Regions from separate parts of the Streptomyces sp. NBC_00212 genome, predicted to be linked through region 1. Evidence: riboswitches for the same ligand, from Rfam matches in the RefSeq annotation. Region 1 holds a riboswitch; each other region holds the start of a gene.
The links. A riboswitch is a leader RNA that binds a small molecule or an ion and turns the genes downstream of it on or off. The one in region 1 is predicted to bind thiamine pyrophosphate.
Positions count from the first base shown of each region.

Region 2: it holds a riboswitch for thiamine pyrophosphate, as region 1 does, so the genes downstream of both, thiO (glycine oxidase ThiO) here and OHA17_RS11455 (thiamine ABC transporter substrate binding subunit) in region 1, are expected to answer to the same signal.
Region 3: it holds a riboswitch for thiamine pyrophosphate, as region 1 does, so the genes downstream of both, thiC (phosphomethylpyrimidine synthase ThiC) here and OHA17_RS11455 (thiamine ABC transporter substrate binding subunit) in region 1, are expected to answer to the same signal.

Region 1 is NZ_CP108115.1:2,551,328-2,554,593, reverse strand. Features, by position in the region: gene OHA17_RS11465 (phosphatidate cytidylyltransferase) at 1-321, shown strand, start outside; gene rlmN (23S rRNA (adenine(2503)-C(2))-methyltransferase RlmN) at 412-1,518, shown strand; TPP riboswitch at 1,609-1,727, shown strand; gene OHA17_RS11455 (thiamine ABC transporter substrate binding subunit) at 1,810-2,910, shown strand; gene OHA17_RS11450 (ABC transporter permease) at 2,949-3,266, shown strand, end outside.
Region 2 is NZ_CP108115.1:6,358,830-6,362,095, reverse strand. Features, by position in the region: gene OHA17_RS28985 (NAD(P)/FAD-dependent oxidoreductase) at 1-1,036, opposite strand, end outside; TPP riboswitch at 1,156-1,267, shown strand; gene thiO (glycine oxidase ThiO) at 1,265-2,446, shown strand; gene thiS (sulfur carrier protein ThiS) at 2,443-2,643, shown strand; gene OHA17_RS28970 (thiazole synthase) at 2,647-3,266, shown strand, end outside.
Region 3 is NZ_CP108115.1:4,312,316-4,315,581, forward strand. Features, by position in the region: gene OHA17_RS19775 (hypothetical protein) at 1-121, shown strand, start outside; gene thiC (phosphomethylpyrimidine synthase ThiC) at 185-1,963, opposite strand; TPP riboswitch at 1,956-2,090, opposite strand; gene OHA17_RS19785 (YibE/F family protein) at 2,162-3,266, shown strand, end outside.

The DNA.
Region 1 (3,266 bases):
CTGGCGCCGCGCATCAGCCCCGGAAAGACCCGCGAGGGCCTGTTCGGCGCGGTGTCGTTCGCGATGGTGGCGGGCGCGCTGTGCATGCAGTTCCTGATCGACGACGGCACGTGGTGGCAGGGCCTGCTGCTCGGCCTCGCGGTCGCGTGCAGCGCCACGCTCGGCGACCTCGGCGAGTCGATGATCAAGCGGGACCTCGGCATCAAGGACATGGGCACGCTGCTTCCGGGCCACGGCGGCATCATGGACCGGCTCGACTCCTTGCTGCCGACGGCTCCGGTGGTGTGGCTGCTGCTCGTGGTGTTCGTCGGAAACGGCTGACCTGCGTTTTTGTATCGCTTTGAACGGTGAGGGCTCGTCGTCCACAGGACGGCGAGCCCTTTTCCGTACGTCTGAGACACTTGAGGAACCATGCCCAAGCCCGGAGAACTCACTTTCGTCGCCCCCCGCGGAGCCAAGAAGCCGCCGCGGCACCTCGCCGACCTCTCGCCCGCCGAGCGCAAGGAAGCCGTCGCCGCGATCGGCGAGAAGCCGTTCCGCGCCAAGCAGCTCTCGCAGCACTACTTCGCGCGGTACGCCCACGACCCGGCGGAGTGGACGGACATTCCGCTCGCCGCGCGCGGCCGGCTCCAGGAGGAGCTCCTTCCCGACCTGATGTCGGTCGTCCGCCACATCTCCTGCGACGACGACACCACCCGCAAGACGCTGTGGAAGCTGCACGACGGGACGCTCGTCGAGTCCGTCCTGATGCGCTACCCGGACCGGGTGACGATGTGCATCTCCTCGCAGGCCGGCTGCGGCATGAACTGCCCGTTCTGCGCCACCGGCCAGGCGGGCCTCGACCGCAACCTGTCGACCGCCGAGATCGTGCACCAGATCGTCGACGGCATGCGGGCGCTGCGCGACGGCGAGGTCCCCGGGGGACCTGCCCGCCTGTCCAACATCGTCTTCATGGGCATGGGCGAGCCGCTCGCCAACTACAAGCGCGTCGTCGGCGCCGTCCGCCGGCTCACCGACCCCGAGCCGGACGGCCTGGGCCTGTCGCAGCGCGGCATCACCGTCTCCACCGTGGGCCTGGTGCCCGCCATGCACCGCTTCGCCGACGAGGGCTTCAAGTGCCGCCTCGCGGTGAGCCTGCACGCCCCCGACGACGAGCTGCGCGACACCCTCGTACCGGTCAACACCCGGTGGAAGGTCCGCGAGGTCCTCGACGCCGCGTGGGAGTACGCCGAGAAGTCCGGGCGCCGCATCTCCATCGAGTACGCCCTGATCCGCGACATCAACGACCAGGCGTGGCGCGGCGATCTGCTCGGCAGGCTCCTCAAGGGCAAGCGGGTGCACGTCAACCTCATTCCGCTGAACCCGACGCCGGGCTCCAAGTGGACGGCCTCGCGGCCCGAGGACGAGAAGGCGTTCGTCGAGGCCATCGCGGCTCACGGCGTGCCCGTGACCGTCCGCGACACCCGGGGCCAGGAGATCGACGGAGCCTGCGGGCAGCTCGCCGCCTCCGAGCGGTAGTCCGCAGAGGCCGGAGTCCGCAGGAGTCCGAGGGGCAGAACGGCCGGGGGCCTGTCAGGGGCCCCGTGTAACCTGGCTGGCAACATCTGCATATTCCGACAGGGGAGCGCCACAGCGCTGAGAGTGCGGTGCCCGCAAGGGACACGGACCGCAGACCCTCTGAACCTTGCCCCGGTCATTCGGGGTAGGAAGTTCGGCGATTACTCAAGCTGTTGCGCCCTGCCCGCACGACCTGCCGTCGTGCGGGCAGGGCCGCGTCTCTTCCTGGTCATCTCCAGGAGGAATGAAGAAATGCGCAGTACCAAGAGGCTCGCGGCCGGCGCGATCGCCGCCGCCCTCGGGGTCACCACGCTGGCGGCCTGCGGCGGCTCGGACGGCAAGAAGACGTCCGGCGAGGCAAGCGGATCCGGCAGCAAGACGGTGACGCTGGTCAGCCACGACTCGTTCAACGCCTCGGATCCGGTGCTCAAGGCGTTCACCGCGCAGACCGGCTACACCGTCAAGGTCCTCAAGAGCGGGGACGCCGGGGCCGCGCTCAACCAGGAGATCCTCACCAAGGGCTCCCCGCGCGGCGACGTGTTCTTCGGCGTCGACAACACGCTGCTCTCGCGCGCCCTCGACAACGGAATCTTCACGCCGTACGAGGCCAAGGGCCTGGACCGGATTCCCGCCGACGTCCAGCTCGACAAGGACAAGCACCGGGTCACGCCCGTCGACACCGGCGACATCTGCGTCAACTACGACAAGAAGTACTTCGCGGACAAGAAGCTCAGCCCCCCGCAGACCTTCGACGACCTGATCAAGCCCGAGTACAAGGACCTGCTCGTCACCGAGAACGTGGCGACGTCCTCGCCCGGGCTCGGCTTCATGCTCGGGTCCGTCGCCAAGTACGGCGACGACGGGTGGCAGGACTACTGGAAGAAGCTGAAGGCCAACGGGGTCAAGGTCGTCGACGGCTGGGAGCAGGCCTACAACACGGACTTCTCCGGCTCGGCCGGCGGCAAGAAGGCCAAGGGCGACCGGCCGCTCGTCGTCTCCTACGCCTCCAGCCCGCCCGCCGAGGTGATCTACGCCGACCCCAGGCCCACCGAGGCCCCCACCGGCGTGGCCACCGGCACCTGCTTCCGCCAGACCGAGTTCGCGGGCCTGCTCAAGGGCGCCAAGAACGAGGCCGGCGGCAAGGCGCTCCTGGACTTCCTGATCTCCAAGAAGTTCCAGGAGGACATGCCGCTCCAGATGTTCGTGGACCCGGTCGCCAAGGACGCCACCGTCCCGCCGGAGTTCACCAAGTTCGGCGCGAAGATCACGAACTCGGCGACCGTCGCCCCCGACAAGATCGCCAAGAACCGTGACCAGTGGGTCAAGACGTGGTCCTCGCTCGTCCTGAAGTAGGCCCGAAACTGCGGCGGAACGCGGTGCGGCTCGGCCTGATGGCCCTGCCCGTCGTGTTCTTCGCCGTGTTCTTCGCCTGGCCCGTGGCCGCCATCGTCGGCCGCGGGCTCAAGGCGGACGGCGCCTGGCAGCTCGGCCGGATCGGCGAGGTCCTGAGCGACCCCGACATCGGGCACGTCCTGTGGTTCACGACCTGGCAGGCGCTCGCCTCCACCGCGCTCACCCTGCTGATCGCGCTGCCCGGCGCGTACGTCTTCGCGCGCCTCGACTTCCCCGGCAAGCAACTCCTGCGGGCCGTCGTGACCGTGCCGTTCGTGCTGCCGACCGTCGTCGTGGGCACCGCGTTCCTCGCGCTG
Region 2 (3,266 bases), 3.8 Mb from region 1:
GCCAGACCACGTCGTCGGCGTCCGTGTGGTGGCCCGCGTACTGGACGAAGCGGCCGAACTGTTCGGACCAGAAGTACGGGACCGGGTCGTAGTCGGCGGCGGCCTCGCCCACGATGTCGGCGGCCACCGTGCGCGGGCCCTGGAGCGCGTTGTCCCAGTGGTGGACCAGCAGGCGTTCGCCGAAGCGGGCCGAGGGGAACGAGGCGCAGTCGCCGACCGCGTACACGTCGGGGAGCGACGTGCGCAGGCGGGCGTCCGCGGTGATCGCGCCCTCGGGGCCGAGCGCGATGTCCGAGCCGGTCAGCCAGCCGGTCGCGGGGCGGGCGCCGATGCCGATGACCACGGCGTCGGCGGGCAGCCGGCGGCCGTCGGCGAGCAGCACCTCGCCCGGCACGACCGCCTGGACCCGGGCGCCGGTGAGGAGTTCGGCGCCGGATTCGGCGTACCAGCCGGCCATCGGGGCGGCGACCTCGGCGGGGAGCACCCCGGCCAGCGGGCGGTCGGCGGCCTCCACGACGGTGACCTCGCAGCCCGCGTCGCGCGCGGCGGTGGCGAACTCCGCGCCGATCCACCCGGCGCCCACCACCACGATCCGGTGCCGCTGGTCGAGGACCGGGCGAAGGCGCCGCGCATCGTCGAGGGTGCGCAGCAGGTGGACGCCGGGCACTCCCCCGCTGCCGGGCAGGGTGAGCGGTTCGGCGCCGGTGGCGATGACCAGGGTGTCGTAGCCGACCTCGCCCGCCTCGGTGACCACCACGTGCTCGGCGGGCCGCACCCCGGTGACTTCGAGGCCCAGGCACAGGTCGACGCCGAGTGCTTCGAAGTCCACCTCGAAGGCCGAGCCCTCGGCCTTGCCGAGCAGGACCGCCTTGGACAGCGGGGGCCGGTCGTAGGGCTGGTGGGGTTCGGCGCCGATGAGGGTGATGGCTCCGGCGAAGCCCTGTTCGCGCAGGGCCACCGCGGTCTGCACGCCGGCCATGCCCGCGCCGACGACGACCACGTGCCGCGCTTCGGAATGCGTCTGCTGTTCGCTCACCCGATCACCATAAGCAGCTGACTATTCGTCAGGTAAGGGGTCCGGTCAACGCGGCCGCCCCCGGGTCGCCCGGATGCTCCCTTACTCGGGGCCGGGGGCTCGGGCTATGGTGGCAGGCGTAAAGCACTCGCGGGAGCCCGGACGCACCGGGCTGAGAGGGAGGCTGGCGGCCTCCGACCGTACGAACCTGATCCGGGTCATGCCGGCGAAGGGAGGGGCTGGACGCCCATGCGTTCTTCACACAACGGGTCCGGGAACGGGTCCGACGTCCTCGTGGTCGGGGGCGGCATCATCGGGCTCGTCACCGCCTGGCGGGCCGCCCAGCGCGGCCTCGGTGTCGTGCTCGCCGACCCCGAGCCGGGCGGCGGCGCCGCCCAGGTCGCGGCCGGGATGCTCGCCGCCGTCACCGAACTCCACTACGGCGAGCAGACCCTGCTCGCCCTCAACGTCGAGTCCGCCCGCCGCTACCCGGCCTTCGCGGCCGAGCTGGCGGAGGTCACCGGCCTCGACACCGGCTACCGCGCCTGCGGCACCCTGGCCGTGGCGCTCGACTCCGACGACCGCGCCCACCTGCGTGACCTGCACGCGCTCCAGGTCCGCTGCGGCCTGGAGTCGGAGTGGCTGTCCGGGCGCGACTGCCGCCGCCTTGAGCCCATGCTGGCGCCCGGCGTGCGCGGCGGCCTTCGGGTCGACGGCGACCATCAGATCGACCCGCGCCGCCTGGCCAAGGCGCTGGTCAGCGCGTGCGCACAGGCCGGGGTGCGGTTCGCGCACGGCTGGGTCGAGCGGCTTTCCGTCGTACGGGAGCGGGCCGTCGGCGTCGTCCTGGCGGACGGCACCGAGCTCGCCGCCGACCAGGTCGTACTCGCCGCGGGCAGCCTCAGCGGCCGCCTCGCGGGCGTTCCGGAAGAGCTCCTGCCTCCCGTACGTCCCGTGAAGGGCCAGGTCCTGCGGCTGACCGTGCCGCCCGCCTACGCGCCCTTCCTGTCGCGGACCGTGCGGGCGGTGGTGCGGGGCAGCGAGGTCTATCTCGTACCGCGCGAGAACGGCGAGCTCGTCGTCGGCGCCACCAGCGAGGAGCTCGGCTGGGACACCACGGTCACCGCGGGCGGGGTCTACGAACTGCTGCGGGACGCCCACGAGTTGGTGCCCGGGATCACCGAGCTGCCGCTCACCGAGACCCGGGCCGGGCTACGCCCCGCCTCCCCCGACAACGCGCCCCTGCTCGGCCCGACCGCGCTGCCCGGGCTGCTGCTCGCGACCGGCCACTACCGCAACGGCGTGCTGCTCACCGCGGTCACCGGCGATGTCATGGCGCACGTCCTGACCACCGGTGAACTGCCCGACGAGGCACGCCCGTTCACCCCCCGACGCTTCGCCTCCGCACCTTGGGAGCTGACGACCGCATGACCATCTCCGTCAACGGCGAGCCCCGCGCGCTCGCCTCCGGGACCACCCTCGACGTCCTCGTCGCCACCCTCACCCCGTCCCGCTCCGGGGTCGCCGCCGCCGTCAACGAGGCGGTCGTGCCGCGCAGCGCCTGGCCCACCACCACGCTCGGCGACGGCGACCGCGTCGAGGTCCTCACCGCCGTGCAGGGGGGCTGACCCATGGCCGACGACCTGCTGACCATCGCCGACACCACCTTCGACTCCCGCCTGATCATGGGCACCGGCGGGGCGCCCAGCCTCGACACGCTGGAGCGGGCGCTCGCCGTCTCCGGCACCGAGCTCACCACCGTCGCGATGCGCCGCCTCGACCCGACCGTGCAGGGCTCGGTCCTGTCCGTCCTGGACCGGCTCGGCATCCGGGTGCTGCCCAACACCGCGGGCTGCTTCACCGCGGGCGAGGCCGTCCTTACCGCGCGGCTCGCCCGCGAGGCGCTCGGCACGCACTGGGTGAAGCTGGAGGTGGTCGCCGACGAGCGCACCCTGCTGCCCGACCCGATCGAACTGCTCGACGCCGCCGAGGTGTTGGTCGACGACGGGTTCACCGTGCTGCCTTACACCAACGACGACCCGGTCCTCGCGCACAAGCTGGAGGACGTCGGGTGCGCGGCGATCATGCCGCTCGGCTCCCCCATCGGCTCCGGGCTCGGCATCCGCAACCCGCACAACTTCGAGCTGATCGTGGACCGGGCGAGCGTCCCGGTGATCCTCGACGCGGGCGCGGGCACCGCCTCCGACGCGGCGCTCGCGATGGAGCTCGGCTGCTCGGCGGTGCTGCTGGC
Region 3 (3,266 bases), 1.8 Mb from region 1:
CTACGACCGCCCGGGCTTCGACAGCCCCGACGAGGGCGGCTCCCCCACCAGCCACCCAAGCTTCACCAGCCCGGACTTCACCAGCCCCGACTTCGGGGGCCCCGAGCACCAGCCGGACTAGGCCGTGGGGCGGCGCCGCTCCGGGAGCCGGTCGCTCCCGGGGCAGCGCGAAGACCGCATCGCCTCAGTCGGCGATCGGCAGATAGACCCGGTTGCCCGCGTCCGCGAACTCCTTGGACTTCTCCGCCATCCCGGCCTCGATCTCGTCGGACTTCAGGTCCCCGCCGTGCTCGCGCCGGATGTCCTGGGAGATCTTCATCGAGCAGAACTTCGGGCCGCACATCGAGCAGAAGTGCGCGGTCTTGGCCGGCTCCGCGGGCAGCGTCTCGTCGTGGAACTCCCGGGCGGTGTCCGGGTCGAGGGCCAGGTTGAACTGGTCCTCCCAGCGGAACTCGAACCGGGCGTCCGAGAGCGCGTCGTCCCACTCCTGCGCGCCCGGGTGCCCCTTGGCCAGGTCCGCCGCGTGTGCGGCGATCTTGTACGTGATGACGCCGGTCTTCACGTCATCGCGGTTGGGCAGGCCGAGGTGCTCCTTGGGCGTGACGTAGCAGAGCATCGCGGTGCCCCACCAGGCGATCATCGCCGCACCGATGCCGGAGGTGATGTGGTCGTAGGCGGGCGCCACATCGGTGGTCAGCGGCCCCAGGGTATAGAACGGGGCCTCCTCGCAGATCTCCTGCTGGAGGTCGATGTTCTCCTTGATCTTGTGCATCGGGACGTGTCCCGGGCCCTCGATCATCGTCTGTACGTTGTGACGCTTGGCGATCGTGTTGAGTTCCCCGAGCGTGCGCAGCTCCGCGAACTGGGCCTCGTCGTTGGCGTCCGCGATGGAGCCGGGGCGCAGGCCGTCGCCGAGCGAGTACGTGACGTCGTACGCCGCGAGGATCTCGCAGAGCTCCTCGAAGTTCTCGTACAGGAACGATTCCTTGTGGTGCGCCAGGCACCAGGCGGCCATGATCGAACCGCCGCGCGAGACGATGCCGGTCTTGCGGCGGGCGGTCAGCGGCACGTACCGCAGCAGCACGCCGGCGTGGACCGTCATGTAGTCGACGCCCTGCTCGGCCTGCTCGATGACCGTGTCCTTGTAGATGTCCCAGGTCAGCTCCTCGGCACGGCCGTCGACCTTCTCCAGGGCCTGGTACAGCGGCACCGTGCCGATGGGGACGGGGGAGTTGCGCAGCACCCACTCACGGGTGGTGTGGATGTTGCGGCCCGTGGAGAGGTCCATGACCGTGTCCGCGCCCCACTTGGTGGCCCACGTCATCTTGTCGACCTCCTCCTCGATGGAGGAGGTGACCGCGGAGTTGCCGATGTTGGCGTTGACCTTCACCAGGAACCGCTTGCCGATGATCATCGGCTCGATCTCGGGGTGGTTGATGTTGGCGGGCAGCACGGCGCGGCCCGCCGCGATCTCCTCGCGGACGACCTCGGGGGAGACGTTCTCGCGGATCGCGACGTACTCCATCTCCGGGGTGATCTCGCCGCGGCGTGCGTACGCGAGCTGCGTGACGGCCTGGCCGCCGCGGCCCCGGCGGGGCTGGCGCGGGCGGCCCGGGAAGACCGCGTCGAGGTTCTTGAGGCCCCCGCGCGGCGAGGTGTGCTTGATGCCGTCGTCCTCGGGGCGGACCGGCCGGCCCGCGTACTCCTCGGTGTCGCCGCGCCCGATGATCCAGTTCTCCCGGAGCGGGGCGAGACCGCGGCGGACGTCGGTCTCGACGTTCGGGTCGGTGTACGGCCCCGACGTGTCGTACAGCGTCACGGCCTTGCCGTTGGTGAGGTGCACCTGGCGGACCGGCACCCGGAGGTCGGGGCGCGAACCCTCCACGTACCCCTTGTGCCAGCCGATGGACTTCCCGCTCTCCTCAGTGCTGGAGGCAGGCGTGCGTGCATCCTGAATGGTCATGAGACCTACTCCCTACGCCGGCATTACCCGGTAACAGGTTCGGCGGTCGGCGCAGCGATTCCCGTACGGTTCGTACGGATTTCAGCGCCCTCTCAGCCCGGTGCTCCGAGCTCCCGCGTGTGCAAAGGTGTCACCACGCTAGCGTCATCACTGGCGCGCTGAACAGAGGGCCCCCTCGGTTCTTGCGATGATCGGGCGGTGACCTCACCAGAACCGCACCTTCCGCGACAGCACGGCGGACACGGCCACGGGCACGGCCACTCGCACAGCCACGGCCCCGCGGCCCCCGTCTCCAAGCACCTGCGCAAAGTCATCGCCGCGGTGCTGATTCCTTTCTCCACAGCGGTACTTGTGGGTCTCGTGGTGCTCTGGCCGGGCGGCGCCCCCTCGCACCAGCGCACCGGCGTCGGCTTCGACCGCCAGACCCAGCAGGCCAAGGTCATCAAAGTGGACAAGGTGGACTGCAAGTCGGTCAACGCCGGTCAGACTCCGTCGAACGGAGACACCTCCACCGCCGAGGGGCAGCAGGCCAGGAACGCTCAGCAGGGGCTGTGCGGAAAGGCCACGGTCGAGGTCACCTCGGGCAAGGAGAAGGGCCGCACCTTCACCGAGATCGTCCAGCCCGACTCGCCCCGCCAGCTGCACACGGGCCAGGGCGTGATCGTCGCGTACGCCCCCGACGCACCCCATGACCTGCAGTATTCGGTGACCGACGTGAACCGCAAGGTCCCCATGGCGCTGCTCGCCGGGATCTTCGCGCTCGCCGTCGTGGTCGTCGGCCGGCTGCGCGGGGTGATGGCGCTGGTCGCCCTGGTGGTCTCGTTCGCCATCCTGACGCTGTTCATCCTCCCGGCGGTGCTGCAGGGCTCCAATCCGCTGCTCGTGGCGGTGGTCGGGGCGAGCGCCATCATGCTGATCGCGCTCTACATGTGCCACGGCCTGTCCGCACGCACCTCCGTCGCCGTCCTCGGCACCCTCGTCTCGCTGATGCTGATCGGGCTGCTCGGCTCGCTCTTCATCGGCTGGGCCTCGCTCACCGGCAACACCGACGACAACACCGGCCTGATCCACGGCCTCTACCCGAACATCGACATGTCCGGCCTGCTGCTCGCCGGCGTCATCATCGGCTCGCTCGGCGTGCTCGACGATGTGACGGTCACTCAGACATCGGCGGTGTGGGAGCTGCACGAGGCGAACCCGACGATGGGCCCGCGCGGCCTGTACCGGGCGGGCATCCGGATCGGCCGCGACCACATCGCCTCGGTGGTCAACACCCTGGTGCTCGCCTACGCGGGCGCCGCGC